DNA from 2 places in the Neobacillus sp. 114 genome. Region 1 is predicted to be linked to the other one. Evidence: riboswitches for the same ligand, from Rfam matches in the RefSeq annotation. Region 1 holds a riboswitch; the other holds the start of a gene.
What was found. Region 1 has a riboswitch for thiamine pyrophosphate ahead of QNN06_RS13600 (acetylornithine deacetylase). Riboswitches for the same ligand answer to the same signal wherever they lie in the genome.
Positions count from the first base shown of each region.

Region 2: another riboswitch for thiamine pyrophosphate. It lies ahead of QNN06_RS20125 (thiamine phosphate synthase); the one in region 1 lies ahead of QNN06_RS13600 (acetylornithine deacetylase).

Region 1 covers NZ_CP126144.1:2,769,140-2,777,611, forward strand. The annotation lists gene thiM (hydroxyethylthiazole kinase) at 1-442, shown strand, start outside; gene thiD (bifunctional hydroxymethylpyrimidine kinase/phosphomethylpyrimidine kinase) at 442-1,254, shown strand; gene thiE (thiamine phosphate synthase) at 1,251-1,916, shown strand; gene thiW (energy coupling factor transporter S component ThiW) at 1,900-2,409, shown strand; TPP riboswitch at 2,410-2,514, shown strand; gene QNN06_RS13600 (acetylornithine deacetylase) at 2,588-3,877, shown strand; gene tenA (thiaminase II) at 3,883-4,554, shown strand; gene QNN06_RS13610 (ABC transporter ATP-binding protein) at 4,529-5,299, shown strand; gene QNN06_RS13615 (ABC transporter permease) at 5,289-6,056, shown strand; gene QNN06_RS13620 (ABC transporter substrate-binding protein) at 6,076-7,074, shown strand; gene QNN06_RS13625 (protein-glutamine gamma-glutamyltransferase) at 7,163-7,894, opposite strand; gene QNN06_RS13630 (MFS transporter) at 8,124-8,472, opposite strand, start outside.
Region 2 covers NZ_CP126144.1:4,147,825-4,156,296, reverse strand. The annotation lists gene QNN06_RS20150 (class I SAM-dependent methyltransferase) at 1-164, opposite strand, end outside; gene QNN06_RS20145 (tripartite tricarboxylate transporter substrate binding protein) at 258-1,298, opposite strand; gene QNN06_RS20140 (hypothetical protein) at 1,555-1,857, opposite strand; gene QNN06_RS31255 (zinc-binding dehydrogenase) at 2,050-2,217, shown strand; gene QNN06_RS20135 (IS1182 family transposase) at 2,554-3,945, shown strand; gene QNN06_RS20130 (histidine kinase N-terminal domain-containing protein) at 4,208-5,314, opposite strand; TPP riboswitch at 5,530-5,639, shown strand; gene QNN06_RS20125 (thiamine phosphate synthase) at 5,790-6,386, shown strand; gene thiS (sulfur carrier protein ThiS) at 6,398-6,601, shown strand; gene QNN06_RS20115 (thiazole synthase) at 6,603-7,370, shown strand; gene QNN06_RS20110 (thiazole biosynthesis adenylyltransferase ThiF) at 7,367-8,386, shown strand; gene QNN06_RS20105 (HD domain-containing protein) at 8,467-8,472, opposite strand, start outside.

The DNA of each region.
Region 1 (8,472 bases):
TGCCAATGTCGTTGGCGAGAAATGGGAAATCAAGGGTGTTGATGCGGGACGCACAAATGGTAATATTGCCGATCTTGCCATTACTGCTGCAGAAAAATTAAACTGTATCGTCGTCATCACAGGGAAAGAAGATGTTATTACCAATGGCAGGACTACATACGTTGTGGCTAATGGGCATCCATTGTTAACAAAAGTGACAGGTACTGGCTGTCTGTTAACCTCCGTTATTGGTGCGTTTACCGGGGTAGAAAAAGATTTAATGCAGGCGTCTGTTGCTGCAGTCTCGATATACGGAATAGCCGCAGAAAAGGCGGCGGAACTAACGGTGGAATCAGGCCCAGGAAGCTTTCAAATCGAATTTTTGAACCAGCTTTCAAAGGTTGCTTCAGATGACATCAATCTTTACGCTTCCATAAAAAAATTAGCTGGAGGAGAGCAATAATGAAAATGGCGTTAACGATTGCAGGTTCCGATTCAGGCGGCGGGGCAGGAATTCAGGCGGACTTAAAAACGTTTCAGGAGTTAGAGGTTTTTGGCATGTCCGCATTAACCGCCGTTACTGTGCAAAATACATTAGGCGTCCATGGGGTTTATCCAATGACAGCCGAAGTTGTTATCGAACAGATGAAAGCCATCGGTGAGGACATGGGGACCGATGCGGTGAAAACGGGTATGTTATTTAATGCGGAAATTATCGAAGCTGTATCTGTTAATCTTACAAAATATCATTGGGATAATGTTGTTGTCGATCCTGTAATGATTGCCAAAGGCGGAGCTTCCTTGCTGCAGATGGAAGCAATTTCTGCGATGCAGAAATTTTTATTGCCGCTTGCCAAAATGGTTACCCCGAACATTCCCGAGGCTGAGGTTCTAACCGGGATGTCTATACGTACAGCGGAAGATAAGCGTGAAGCAGCAAAAAAATTACATGCCTTAGGGGTGCAGAACATTGTTCTGAAAGGCGGCCATGATGAAAACCCTTCAGAATCGATAGATCTCCTATTCGATGGAAAAGAATTCTATACTTTTACGAGTAAGCGAATTCCGACTAAGAACACACACGGCACTGGCTGCACTTTTTCAGCAGCGATTACCGCCGAACTGGCTAAGGGAGCAGATGTATATCAAGCGGTCATCAAGGCGAAGGATTTTATTCAGGCTGCAATTGAAGATGGAATTGCGATTGGTCAGGGACATGGGCCGACAAACCATGGTGCTTACCGGAAAAGAATCATGGAGATGGTCCAATCATGATAAACTTACGCGAAGCATTGAAAGTATATTTTATTATGGGAACAGCAAACTGCAGGAAGGACCCTGTTGAGGTATTGAAAGAAGCCATCGCCGGAGGAATTACCTTTTTTCAATTTCGGGAAAAAGGCAAAGAGGCTTTAATCGGGGAAGAAAAATATGCTCTTGCGAAAAAACTGCAAAGCCTATGCAAAGAACACAGAATTCCGTTTATCGTTAATGATGATATTGAACTAGCAATCAGGCTTAACGCAGATGGGGTTCATATCGGTCAGGAGGATGAACCGGCTGAAATAGTCAGGCGTCAAATTGGCAATAGTAAAATTCTTGGTGTATCCGTTCATACTCCTGAGGAAGCAGAAGGAGCACTTAGCGCCGGTGCCGATTATTTCGGAATTGGACCGGTATTTCCAACAAAAACGAAGGCCGATGAAAAGCCATCAAGAGGGACTGCACTTATCGAGGAACTGCGAAGCCAAGGAATTGCTGTACCAATCGTTGGAATTGGCGGGATTACAAGTGAAAATGCGGCAACTGTAGTGGAAGCCGGAGCTGATGGCGTTTCAGTTATAACCGCCATCAGCCTTGCCAATTCACCGCTCATAGCTGCAAAGGCTTTACGAAAAAGTGTAGGGGAGAGAGGAAATCATGAAAAAAACGTATAAGCTTACGTTAACAGCCATGATGATTGCGATGGGGACTCTTTCAAGTAATTTGGTCGTGATTCCGATTGGCTTTACAAAGGTTTTTCCAATGCAGCATTTTTTAAATGTCCTTTCTGGGGTACTGTTGGGCCCTTATTATGCCGTGGCCCAGGCCTTTTGTGTTTCCCTGCTTCGGAATATGATGGGGACGGGGTCGCTTTTTGCGTTTCCTGGAAGCATCTTCGGGGCGTTTCTAGCCGGACTATTATTTTGGAAAACTAGAAAAATCTACTTTGCTGTTATAGGAGAAGTTATTGGGACGGGTATTCTTGGAGCATTGCTTTCCTATCCTATTGCAACCCTAATCCTCGGGCAGAAAGCAACGCTATTCGGGTTTATCCCATTATTTATTTTTAGTTCCTTTGCCGGAGCACTGCTTGGATTTGTGATTTTAACGATTTTCTTAAGGAAGAAAGTGCCGCTTGGCGAGAAAAATATCACCGTAACTAAATAGGACCTTCACTGGGGGAAGCCTAAAAGGCTTGAGATGGGGCACGGCTCCGAACCCTTTGAACCTGAACTGGATGATCCCAGCGGAGGGAAGTGGAACGATCAAAACCCACTCTTACCTTTGCTATAAAGAGTGGGTTTTATTTTTTTAAAACCTAGAATGAATTTAGGAGGCTTTAGGAATGGTTGATCTGGAAAATTTAATAGAAACGATTGGACAAGAAGTGGAAGCTAGGGAAGCCGAACTGCTTAAACTTTTGAGCGACCTAATTGCGTTTCCGACTGAAAGTCCTCCGGCCCGCAATACAACGAGAATCCAGAAGTTTCTTAAAAGCTATTTAGGAAACTTGGGATTTCTAATCGATATGTGGGAAGTATATCCCGGGGATTCGAATGTGGTTGGAATTTTAAAGGGTGAATCCTCTGAGCAATATAATAGTTTAATTGTCAATGGACATGTGGATGTTGCTGAGGTTGGCGATGAGAAGGAATGGGGGTCTGCCCCGTTTTCTGCCAGAATCAAGGATCCTTATATTTATGGACGTGGCGTTGCCGATATGAAGGGAGGTATTGCCGCAGCTCTCATTGCAATAAAACTTTTAAAAGAGCTTGGGGTTCCGCTTAAAGGGGATTTGCAATTTCAGTCTGTTATCGGGGAAGAAGTTGGCGAAGCAGGAACGCTTGCTTGTTTGGAAAGGGGCTATTCTGCTGACTATGCAGTAGTAGTAGACACAAGCGATTTACATATCCAAGGGCAGGGCGGCGTCATAACCGGCTGGATAACAATTCAAAGCAAAGAAACCTATCATGATGGAATGAGAAGAAGGCTGATTCATGCCGGCGGAGGTGTCAATGGCGCCAGTGCGATTGAAAAAATGATGAAAATCATCGATGGTCTTCAAGAGCTTGAACGCCACTGGGCTGTAACAAAAAGCTACAAAGGTTTTCCATCAGGTATGAATACAATTAACCCTGCTGTGATTGAGGGCGGAAGGCATGCTGCGTTTGTTGCCGACCGCTGTGCCTTGTGGGTAACCGTTCATTTCTACCCAAATGAAGATTACGAAGAGATTATAAAGGAAATCGAGCAGCATATTGGTACAGTGGCAGCAGCGGATCCATGGCTTCGTGACAATCCACCGGAATTTGTTTGGGGCGGTAAATCCATGATAATCGATCGTGGTGAAATATTCCCTTCCTTAGAGCTTGATTTGGACCATTCCGGAACCCGAATGCTGGCAAGCTCCTTTGAAAAAACGCTTATGAAAAAGCCTGTACTAGATATGTCAACGACCGTAACAGATGCAGGCTGGCTTGGCCGGGCAGGAATTCCGACAGTTATTTTTGGACCGGGAAAACTAGAGGATGCCCATGCTGTTAATGAGAAGGTCGAGATTCGGCAATTGTTAGACTTTACAAAAGTGTTAGCACAATTTATTGCTGTCTGGTGTAACACAGAGAAGGAGGCGTAAAGCCAATGAAATTTTCAGAACGGCTTTTTGAAAAAGTTAACTGTATTTGGGAGAAAACACATGAGCACCCATTCGTAGTCGGGTTGGGACGTGGTGATCTCCCGGTCGAATCTTTTATTCGCTATATGAAGCAGGACTATGTGTTTCTTATTGACTATTCAAAGTTGTTTGCGTTTGGAACGGTGAAGGCAAGAAATGTCGGGACCATGGCGGCTTTTGCAAAGCTTTTAGACGAAACATTACATGGTGAAATGGACCTGCACCGCCAGTATGCAAAACGGTTTGGAATAACGGAACAGGATCTTGAAGGCACGGAACCTACTCCGATTAATTTAGCTTACACCCGCTACATGCTGAATGTGGCTCAAAATGGTTCCTTGGAGGAATTAATATCAAGCCTGCTGCCATGTATGTGGAGCTATTGGGAAATTGGCAAAACGCTAGCAGAAAACTATCAAAACTCTAGCAATCATCTATTATACGGCGACTGGGTCAAAATGTATTCTTCTGATGAATTTGGGTCCCTGGCTATCTGGCTAATAGATTTGCTAGACCAATTAACGGAAGGAAAACCAGAGCGAGAATTGGCGGTTTTAGAAGAGCATTTTCTCATTACATCCAGATTTGAGTATATGTTCTGGGACATGGTCTATGAGGGAGGAGATTGGCCTGTCTAATTCAACTATGTTACACATCGAAGATTTAACATATAGGTTTGATAGGGACGCTTGGCCGATTTTTCAACAGCTTTCGCTCGATTTAAAGGCGGGGGAGTTTGTTTCGCTTATTGGCCCAAGCGGATCAGGTAAAAGCACACTTTTTAAATTAATTACCGGACTGCTTAAACCAGGCCAGGGAAAAATACAAATTGCTGGGGAACTAACCTCAGGCAGACTAGGAAAAGTTGGCTATATGCCGCAAAAAGATTTACTGCTGCCTTGGCGGACGGTAATAGAAAACGTGCTGTTGCCCTTAGAAATCGTGAAAGAGGACAAGCGGGAAAAGTCACACGAAATCCGTGCTTGGTTATCGCGCTTCGGCCTTGAGGAATATGAAAATGCTTATCCAGATGAATTATCAGGCGGAATGAAACAGCGTGTCGCCTTTTTACGGACCATTATGACAGGCAGGGAAATTTTATTGTTGGATGAACCGTTTGGAGCACTGGATTCATTAACGAAACGAACAATGCATAGCTGGTTATTGGGGCTATGGGGTGAGCTTCAAAAGACCGTTCTGTTCATAACACATGATCTCGAGGAGGCAATATTATTAAGCGATAGAATTCTTCTCCTTCAAAATAGAGGAATCCAGGAATACAAGGTCATCCTGCCAAGACCACGAAACTCAGAATCTATTTATCAACCAGAGTTTATTTCGATGCGTAAAGAATTGGAGCGGCTGATACAGCATGAAAAGTAAATGGAAAAGGTGGGTCGGAGAATACGGTTTGTTCTTGCTGACGGCCATTTGTTTAATCAGTATTTGGCAGTGGGTAGTTGAAGCTGGAATGGTGCCTTCATTTATTCTGCCTGCACCTATGGCAATCGGCGAGGCACTTGTGAATAATCGTGAGATTCTTTTGGGCGAGCATTTACCGGCGACATTCTTAGAGGTTTTGATTGGCTTTGGACTTTCGCTTATAGGAGGGCTGTTTTTAGGCGTTGGTATGCATTTTTCTAGGATATTAGAAAAAGTGCTTTATCCTTTTCTAATCATCTCGCAAACGATCCCGATGATTGCCATATCGCCGATTTTTATCATGTGGTTCGGTTATACCATTTGGAGCAAGGTAGCGGTGACGATTTTGGTTGCCTTTTTCCCAATCGTTGTAAGTACTTATGACGGGTTGAAGACGGGCGGAAGCGAATATCGTGAGTTACTGTTAACAATGGGGGCCGGACGCTGGACTATTTTTAAAAAGGTGCAGGTTCCGATGGCCTTGCCACCCATCATGTCCGGTTTGAAGATGGCGGTGGTTTATTGTGTCGTCGGCGCCACTATCGGAGAGTGGCTAGGGGCAAGTGAAGGGCTGGGCTATTTTAGCCGGAGGATGTCTTCGAATCTCCAGTCAGATTCGGTCTTTGCAGCTATTTTTCTGCTTTCTTTAATGGGAATTGTGTTGTTTTTGTTTATAAGCTTACTAGAAAAAAAGTTAATAAAAAATAAGATTCGTTAATTGGTGAAAGGAAGTCATTATGGTGAAAAAAAGTTTATTAATTATGGTAAGTTTGCTGCTTCTGTTAGTTAGCGCATGCGGGAAGGCAGGGGCCGATAAGTCCTCAAGTAAAGAGGAGGGCCGCCAGAAAGTCAGCTTGATGCTTGATTGGTATCCGAATGCCGTTCACTCGTTTCTTTTTGCTGCACAAGAAAAGGGGTATTTCAAAAAACAAGGACTGGATGTCGACATTCAAATGCCTGCAGACACGAACGATCCTTTAAAACTTGTGGCCGCTGGAAAATTTGACATGGCGATCAGTTACCAGCCGCAGGTATTAGTAGCACGTGGAGAGGATATTCCTGTTCGGTCCTTCGCTGCTCTCGTTAGACATCCGCTTAACCAATTAATGGTTGCAGCCGATAGCCCGATTCAATCACCGAAGGATTTGGCTGGACGGACGATTGGCTATCCATCGATTCCATTGGATGAAGCGATCATTCAAACGATGGTAAAGGAAAATGGCGGAGATGCTGGAAAGATAAAAATGGTCGATGTTGGCTGGGACTTGATTCCAGCGATGGCTACGAAAAAAACCGATGCCTTGATTGGCGGCTATATCAATCATGAGAAATTATTGCTTGATAAAGAGGGACACCCAATGCGTACATTAAATCCAGCAGATTATGGTGTACCAGACTATTATGAATTGGTGCTGGTAGGAAGTGAAAAAGGGTTAAAGGAAAAACCTGAAGTATTTAAGAAGTTTATGGCCGCCATAAGAGATGGACAAAAATATGTTGCGAACCATCCGGAAGAGGGGCTGTCCATTCTATTAAAGCATGAAGACAAATCATCGCCATTGGAAAAGGACATCGAGACGAAGAGCCTCGAAATTCTGCTGCCGTTGATGGATGCAGGAGATAAACCATTCGGCTACCAGGATTCTGTAGTCTGGGAACATGCCGCAAAATGGCTAAAAGATACCAAAATTATCAATAAGGATATCAAACCAGAAGATGCCTACATTAACTTTTAATAGATAATAATCTTGAGAATTTAAGGATGTCATATTCAGGCACCGTAAGTGGACAAATGTCCACGCGCGGTGCCTGAAACCATTACCGTTATGTTAGAAAATATGAATAATTTGGGCGAGAGATCATGTTCATCAGATATGCTGAGTGGTTGGGACTGGGTTTTCGTTTTTTGTTTAGGAAGTCTATAATGACTTTGGCGTTTCGAATACCGATTCCGTGGCCATAGTATTGATCGTCGCCAAAATAGATGACATTTTCCGCTCTCCAATGAGGTTCCTTTGGACTGAAATCTGGATTGTTGAAATGAAGAGCATCTCCTGGTAAATAATCATCACCAAATTTTTGGTATATCGGCAAATCCTCATCAAATTGCCAGTCCATTAAATATAGGCGTTCAAACAGCAGATCAAATCGTGTTCTGCCAATTGAATAAAGGGTAGCAATATATAAAACAATGGCTATAGCAGTGGAACACTCAAAAGCATATAGCTTTCCGTTTTTTAAGATGTCTAGAATGGCAGTCGAAGGACTTGCCCCTGGCTTTAGTAAGAACCCTCCGTTGCCGAGCCGGTCCCAATATTTTTTATTGCAGATTGCATAGGTAAAGGTTGTAAATATTGCGCCGCTTTTGTTCAGTTCACGGGCAGCTCTCATCGTATTAGACCGAAAAGTCAGTTCGAATTTAAGCTGCTCCACGGTTTGATACGAATAAACCTCTTCATAAGCAGTCATTTGTTTTATAATTTTCCGCTGTTCTTGGTTGGAGATTTGTTTATAAAGTTCCTCAGCCTTAACAACCTGATTATTTATACGAATCATATTCTTTCCCCCCGAAATCAGATATCAGCCTACCTTTACATTATGAATAATCCCTAGTTGTGACACTTAAAATAAATTCTTCACTGCCTAGTTTTAAAAATAAAAAGTTGGGATAAAAACCCCAACTTTTAAAGAGTAATTTCCATATTATGTGTCCGTCTCTGGAGGGAATTGTCCAAGCGCGGTCCATGACACCTTCGTACGTAGTAATACCTTCATTGAAACACCATCATTGTGATACCTTCATTGACACTTTCAGGGATTTCATGTACATGAGCAGGAAGACAAGGGCGCTCATGAATCTTAATACGGTGCTGATGTTTAGGGCATTGACGATGCCTCCGATTTCGAGCAGCCAGATGCCGATTTGCGGTGCGATGAAGGCAACGAAGGAAAGAAGAACGTTGTAGGTGGTGATGCAATAGGTTCTCTTTTCCTTCGGTGATTGCTCGAGTAATAGGTTAAACAACAGCAGCACGGTCCCTGATACAAAGAAACCCGAAGTCATGCTGACAAACGTTAAATAATAAAGGTTCGTAGATAGAGCATTTAATAAAGGCGCAGTAGCCATTCCAGCC
Region 2 (8,472 bases), 1.4 Mb from region 1:
GTTGCAATATCTAAAACCGTCGCATCAGAAGGCAGCTCGAGCCACTTAGGTAAAAGCAAAAGGTCAGCCCCTTTTGAATGTGTGCTGCTGGTGACATATTTATCGGCATTGGTTCCAAATTGTTTCTGCACTGTTTTTTTTACCTGATCCGATTGTTCCTTCACTGGTTCTTCCTCCTTAACAAAATTGAAAAGGCGGGAATAGTCGATCTTTTCCCGCACATAGAGCTCTCTTAAAAGTAAAACCCCAATAATTATCTATTTTACCATATTTAGTGAGGTTAAGATCTCTTTAACTAACTTTTCCTGTTCCTTTAAGAAGGCAGCAAAATCACTGGAATTCTTATAGCCATCTTCCCATCCATTGGTTTCTAATACTTGTTTCCATTCAGAAGTTTGGCTCATTTTAGTTAATGTTTTATTCCAGTAGTCCACAGCATAATCAGGCATGTCTTTAGGGCCGAAAAGTCCGCGCCAGATCGTAAACTCAGCGTCTATTCCTTCTTCCTTATAAGTAGGGATATCCGCATAAAGTCCTTTTAATCTCTGAGGAGAGGAGACACCGAGCACTCTGACTCTCCCGGCCTTTAGATATTCCCCCGTTCCAGAAATATCAGTGGCAAGAACATCTGCGTTCCCTCCGATTAACGCGGTCATTGCTTCTCCACCTCCGTCATAGGACACATATTTGATCTTGGTCGCATCCACACCTGCTTTTACAGCAGGGAGCATCGCCACTAAATGATCCTGTGAACCAGGCGCCGAGCCGCCGGCCAATGTCAGACTGCTAGGGTTTTTCTTTAAATCTTCAAAGAGTGACTTCAGGTCCTTATATTTTGAATCTGCGGGGACAACAATCGCTCCATAGTCTTTTGTTAATTGTGCTAATGGAGTTAGGTCCCTATAGGAGTAAGGGCTGTTTCCTTCCTTTTTAAGATTGTTGATTAACAATGGAACAGATGGAAGATAGAGTCGATAAGGATCTTTAGAATCTTGGCCGACAAAATCAGCAAGACCTACGGCTTGTCCTCCGCCAGGTTTGTTTTCAACAGACAAAGCTGTTTTAGATAGGCCTGTTTCCTGCAAAACTTTAGAGAGAGCACGGGCAGTTGTATCAAGACCACCGCCGGCACCAGAAGGGGCAGTAACAACAATTGGCTTTTCAGGATATGCTTTGTTACTGTTATCCTTGCTTTCTTTTGATGAAGTTGATGATCCACTACATGCAGCCAAGCTGAAAATCAATGCTGCGCTGGCAAAAAGGCTGCCCAATTTTCTGAATCTAGTATTCGATACCATGTATTTTCCCCCTTGTAAATATGTTGAAGACGCTTTCAACACGAATCTTACCACTGAGAGAAAAATGTGAACATATTGTGAACATTTATAACATTATTTTCATAATTATCACAGAATTCTAGTGGAACCTATGAAAAATATGAATTTAATGCAAATAATAAATTTAATAAGCGAATGGAAGAATAGAATACTTTGAACAATGGGGCTTTGCTGGAAAAATGAGCAAAGCCTTTATCCATGTGAGGATTGTTGGAGGTCAATCGTAGCGGACTTGATCTTCTCCTTCAACAATTAACTCCAATTCTGTTAAAAAGTTGAGTTGGAGCGGTGCGGGTAAACGCTCGATCATCTCACTGATTTCAGGAAGATTTTCTGCATCATCGATAGTGGCTGGTGGTTGATCCAACTGCTGATACCAAATCTTTAATTCGTCAATAAACTCATAAAAATGTCTTTCAAACCGTTCGGCACATTCTTCGCTTTCATCCTCTAAAGCGTTCTTCATCATTTCCCAATCCAGAAGGGCCGCCTCCAATTTCTCGTAAACACGAATTATCACATCATCACTCCTCGGCTTTTAGTATTTAAGGAAAAGCTGGCAGAAAACGTTCCTCGAACAAATACCTACTATGGTTTTGAGTATACAGAAGCAAACCTATTAAGACAAAGGATTTGTCACGTATTATGACTATTGGTCTAATTCGTAATACTCAAGTCATATGCATGATTATAACGGAATTGAGGTGGGGTAATGAATGCAGTTGTGTACACAAAGTACTGCACTCCCGATGTTCTTAATTATCGAGGCTGGAAAAATCGCACAGTTATTTATAAAAATTTCAAATTAAGTGAAATTAAGGAAGCATTCAAGTGTTTTGAACAAGGTCATGCTCAAGGTAAGGTAGTTATTACAATTTGAAAACTATTAATTAAAGAATGCACCGCTTTTGCGGTGCTCAGGCTGTCGAGAAACCCTCGGCAGCCTCTATTTTTATTCGCATTCTTTAACAATTCACCGCGTTAATTTGTTATAATATTATTAATACATAGATTTTTCAACATGTCTGTTGATTTGCGCTCCAGGCACTTCGCTTTCCGCGGGCGTGCCGGGGAGCCTCCTCGGCGCAAGCGCCTGTGGGGTCTCCCCCTGCCCCGTACTCCCGCAGGAGTCTTCGTGCCTTCCGCGCAAATCAACAGGTGTTAATAAAAAGACCTGCAACTCAACCAATAAATAATAAAATAAGTGGTGAAATCAATGTTAAAGCCAAAAGAGTCTAGCCAAAGTGAATACGAATTTGTTTCTATCGATGAATTAGTTCCAGACAACCACCTTCTTCTCTTGATTGATAAATATATAGATTTTTCATTTCTTTTAGAAAAAGTTCGTCCATTTTATAGTGAGGATAACGGCCGCCCATCTGATCCACTAATTCTTTTTAAAATGATGTTTATTGGATACCTTTTTGGTATTCGATCTGAAAGACAACTAGAAAGAGAAATTAAAATGAACATTGCCTACTGGTGGTTTTTAGGTTTAAAATTCCACGATCCGGTTCAACATCATTCTACGATCAGTTGGAATCGCCAACATCGTTTCAAAGTTATCAATACGGAAATTGATACCGATATATTTCAGGAAATATTTGATGAGATTGTTCTGCAGGCAATGAACCACAAAATGGTTGGAGGACGAGTTTTATTTACGGATTCTACTCATTTAAAGGCAAACGCCAATAATCATAAGTTTACAAAGGAAGAGGTAGAAGTTGAAACTCGCGAATATCTTGAGGATCTTAATAAAGCTATAGAAGAGGATAGAATTAATCATGGAAAAAAGCCGTTAAAGGAAAAAGAGGAAGTGAAAGAGACAAAAGAAATTCGGGTAAGCACAACAGATCCTGAATGTGGTTTTATGTCCCGTGAAAATAAGCAGGAAATGTTCTGTTATCTTGATCATCGGACTACAGACATGAAGTTCAATATCATTACTGATGTCTATGTCACTCCCGGTAATGTTCATGATTCCGTTCCTTACCTGAATCGATTGGACCGTCAGGTCCAACGGTTTGGTTTTATGGTTGAAGCTGTTGCTTTAGATTCAGGCTATCTCACTAATCCTATTTGTAAGGGACTTTCGGATAGTAATATATTTGGTGTTATTGCCCATAGTAGATTCCATCCTACTACCGGCTTATTCCTTAAATGGAAATTTACATATGACAAAGAACGGGATCTTTATATTTGTCCTAATAATCAAGAATTACCCTACAAGACAACAACCCGAGAGGGCTATAGAGAATACAAATCAGATTCAAAGAAATGTGAAAGCTGTCCGTTTTTATCCCAATGCACCCGATCAAAAAATAAAGTGAAAGTTGTCACCCGACATGTATGGGAGGAGCACAAAGAGAAGGTAAGAATAAATCGCTTATCTAAATCAGGAAAAGAGCTTTATAAATTTAGAAAGGAAAAAATTGAGCGAAGCTTCGCAGACTCAAAAGAGCTGCACGGGCTTCGCTATTGCCGGTTACGGGGGATAAAAAAAGCAAGTGAGCAGACCCTTCTTACTGCAGCTTGCCAGAACATGAAAAAGATTGTAACACACTTATTCAGACTGGAAAAAGTGTGTTGCAATTCTTTAGGTTGATAATCTCCCTGTTGATTGGAGCGGAAGGTGCGCAGACTCCTGCGGGAGTACGGGACAGGGGAGACCCCACAGGAGCGGAACGCGCCGAGGAGGCTCCCCGAACCGCCCGCGGAAAGCGAAGCACCTGGAGCGGAAATCAACAGGCCCATTAGCAGGGACAATTTTTCATAAAAATGAATTTCGGATTCTGATAAAATAAAAAATTGCCGAGAAAAATATACTTTCTCGACAATCTGTGCACCGCTTTGCGGTGCTTTGAATTCTAATTCTGTTTAATAGGAAATGTAAGTTGAAAGGTAGTTAAGTGATTATCTGATATACATTCTATTTCACCGTGATGTTTCTCAACAATATTCTTACAAACGAATAAGCCGATACCGGTGCCTAGTTTCTTAGTAGTGAAGAATGGTTCGAAAATTAATTGTACTGCCTCAGGATCGATAGTGGGGCCATTATTAGAAATACGAATTTTGATTTGGTGATCATCTATATTTGTTTGGATATCAATTTTTCGCAGATTTTCTTCTTCACACACAGCGTCAACTGCATTTATTAGCAGGTTTAGAAAAACTTGTTTTAACTCATTCCTATCGCCAGTAATACAAATATCAGCATCAATATTAGTATGAATTTGGACATTACCATCGACGATGCTTGGATATAGGAATTCAAGCACTTCTTCTATTAATAAATGGATGGTAATGTCTTCATTCTGGCTTTCTGCCAGCATGTTCAGTTTTGATGTATGAAGGAACTGAGTAATTCTGAACTTAAGTTGATCTAATTCTTGGCTGACGACATCTAAATACGGTAGAGTGGGATGCTCGTGTTTTAATAGTTTTATAAAGCCCATAACGGAAGTAAGCGGGTTGCGAAATTCATGGACAAAGCTCGAAGACATTTGGCCAAGAATCGCCAGTCGGTCCTTATGTGTTTGGGAAATAAATAAATTTTGTTCTTGAAGTTTCTTATCTTTGATTTCGGTGTACTTAGAAACAGCAAAATAACAGAATAAATCGAACTGTTTATTGACCAAGTTAATAATTGCCTGAAGATCTTCGGGCATGAGTCCGGAAAGGTTTAAGTATTTAATAATAATACTCCTACCCAGATTAACATTATAAACAAACTCCCCAATATTGATATTGCCCTTGACCCGTTCCCGGGCTACTTTGTGCGCCAATAACTTAACATCTTCTTCCGAGAATCCATTTAACATAGAATTTGTTATGAGATGGTACATTAAATGACCGTTCTGTAATATTAGCTCTGGATTATCCCGGTAATGATGGACAATAATTTGCTCTTCCCAAAAATGTATAAACTTTTGTTCATTCTCAATTAGAAATTGGCCTACTTTTTTATCCATATACAGCCTGCTTTCCACTATATTAAAGTGATTATAGCATAAAAGTTTGATGCATGGGGACGGTTCTCGTGTCTCAAAATAGGGTGTACATGAGAAAAAATTCGAAGCAATTTGATGAACGTACGAGTAAATATTTCAACTTGAAATGTTTGACTTTTCTGATTAATGTGTTAACATAAATCCATATAAGGTAATATGTTCAAATGAATATGAATCAAATCCGCTAGAGGTGCCTTTTTGAAAAGGCTGAGATTGAAGTGTGACTTCGGGACTCTATGAACCTGATCTGGTTAATGCCAGCGTAGGGAAGTGGACAACGGGATTTTTGGAGAGCAAAATTTTTATTTCTAAATTTCGGCCACTTTCTTACAAAAGGAAGTGGCTTTTTGGTTTGCCTGTTTTGCGTTTCCTTAGACCAGCGAAATCCACTCAAAGGGGGGGGACTTGTATTTTTACTAGTCTAAAAGAAAAAGAGTTGCATCTTATATCCAATGGCAAAATGTCGGTCGACCAGTTGGCTGAAATAGCAAAGGATATTCATCCATTTGTAACTGCGCTACACTTGCGGGAAAAACAAAAATCAGCAAAGGAACTTTTTCAAGCAGTCGAACTTTTAACAAATGTAAACGTCCCTCCAGCAAAAATCGTGATTAACGATCGGGTAGATGTTGCAATCGTGGCAATGGCCCTTGGAGTTCAATTAGCCTATCATAGTTTAGATTCAGACTGTGTAAAAGAACATTTTCCTCAACTTAGGGTCGGGACCTCGATTCACTCCTACGAGGAAGGACAAAATGCAAAGGAGAAGGGTGCTGACTACCTCCTATACGGGCATGTTTTTCCCTCCCAATCAAAACCGGGCAAGCCCCCAAATGGGCTTGGGGAATTGACAAGGCTCACTCAACTGGATATTCCGGTGATTGCCATTGGCGGAATAACACCAGAGAATACTGGGCAGGTAATCAAGGCGGGGGCAAACGGGATTGCTGTCATGTCTGGTGTATTAGAAGCGCGTGACCCCATTTTAGCCGTTAAAGATTATATCAAAGTATTGAAAAATTTTTCGGTATAGGAGGTAAGAACATGAAGGTAACCTTAAATGGCGAGTGGACCCAAATACCAGACAATATCATATTTGTCTCAGATGTTCTCAAGCATTATAAAATCCACGATAAGGTTGTGGTAGTAGAAGTAAATGGTGGAATATTATCCAAGTTAGAACACCAAAGTACTAGATTAGCAGATAAAGACCGAATTGAAATAGTTCATTTTGTTGGAGGCGGTTGATATGTTAAAAATTGGTCCATTATCCTTTCACTCTCGTTTGTTGCTGGGAACGGGGAAGTATCCAAGCTTCGACATCCAAAAGCAAGCGGTCGAAGTGTCCGAAGCAGAAATCCTTACATTTGCAGTTAGACGGATGAATATTTTTGAAGCCAGCCAGCCGAATTTTTTGGAGCAGCTAGAAACCAATAAATATACGCTGCTGCCGAATACAGCAGGAGCGAAAACAGCTGCAGAGGCTGTCCGAATCGCTAAGTTAGCGAAAGCTTCAGGCTTATGCGACATGATTAAAGTGGAAGTGATCGGCTGTGATAAAACGTTACTTCCTGACCCGATTGAAACGCTAAAGGCCACCGAAGAATTGGTGAAGGAAGGCTTTATTGTACTCCCTTATACATCGGACGATGTGGTGCTAGCCCGGAAACTTCAAGAAGCAGGCTGTCATGCTGTCATGCCAGGGGCGTCGCCAATTGGTTCTGGTCAAGGGATTATCAATCCGGTAAACCTCCAGTTTATTATTGAACAAGCCGTAGTTCCTGTCATTGTCGATGCTGGTATCGGATCGCCTGCTGATTCTGCTTATGCAATGGAATTAGGAGCTGATGCGGTGCTGTTAAATACTGCGGTTTCAGCTGCAAAGGATCCGGTTAAAATGGCAAAAGCGATGAAATTGGCGATTGAAGCGGGAAGGCTGGGTTATGAAGCGGGCAGAATCGAGAAAAAGAGATATGCGACAGCCAGCAGCCCTAAGGAAGGAATGAGTATCAGGTGAATAATCGATACTCTAGGCAAGAGTTGTTTTCTCCAATAGGAAAAGATGGTCAGCAGCAAATTTCCAATAAACATGTACTCATCATTGGAGTTGGAGCACTTGGATCTGCAAGTGCTGAAGCACTTGTCCGTGCTGGGATTGGCAAACTCACCATTGTGGATCGTGATTATGTCGAGTGGTCCAATATACAGCGGCAGCAGTTATTTACAGAGGAACATGCGAAAAATAGAATTCCAAAAGCGATCGCGGCCAAAAATCGGTTAATAGCGATAAACTCTTCTGTGAACATTGAGGCCATCATTGCAGATGCTTCAGCCCTAGAGCTTGAAGACTGGGCAAAAGAAGCAGATCTGGTGATGGATGCAACGGATAATTTTGAAACAAGAATGATAATAAATGATGTCTCGCAAAAAGTCGGAGTTCCCTGGATTTACGGTGCTTGTGTAGGAAGCTACGGCATTTCCTACACGATCATTCCTGGAAAAACGCCTTGCCTTTCTTGTTTGCTTGAAACAGTTCCTCTGGGAGGGTTAACCTGTGACACGGCAGGAATAATTAGTCCAGCCGTAAACATGGTTGTCTCCTTTCAAATAAGTGAAGCATTGAAAATCTTGGTTGGGGATATGGATTCATTAAGAAACAAACTTGTTTCCTTTGATTTATGGAAAAACCAATATAGTGCCATTCAAGTAGACAAATTGAAGAAGAAGGATTGTCCTTCTTGCGGACCTCAGCGCTCGTACCCTTATTTATCCTTTGAAAATCAAACAAAAACGGCAGTACTTTGTGGAAGGGATTCGGTTCAAATACGTCCCTCCGTTCCAATGGTGCGCGACCTGGAAGCGTTAGAAAAAATATTGGCGAAACAAACTGGAGCTGTACAGAGAAACCCGTACCTTCTATCCTATTCTGAGAATGCTCATCGACTAGTGATTTTTAAAGATGGAAGGGCATTAGTTCACGGAACTAAGGATATTTCGGAAGCTAAAGCGTTGTACCATAAATATTTGGGGTAAATGGTAGTGAAGCGAACCTATTTAAAGAAAAACTTTATCAAGAAGGGCGATGTTTTCGGAAAGCATCGCCTTTCTCTATTTTATAA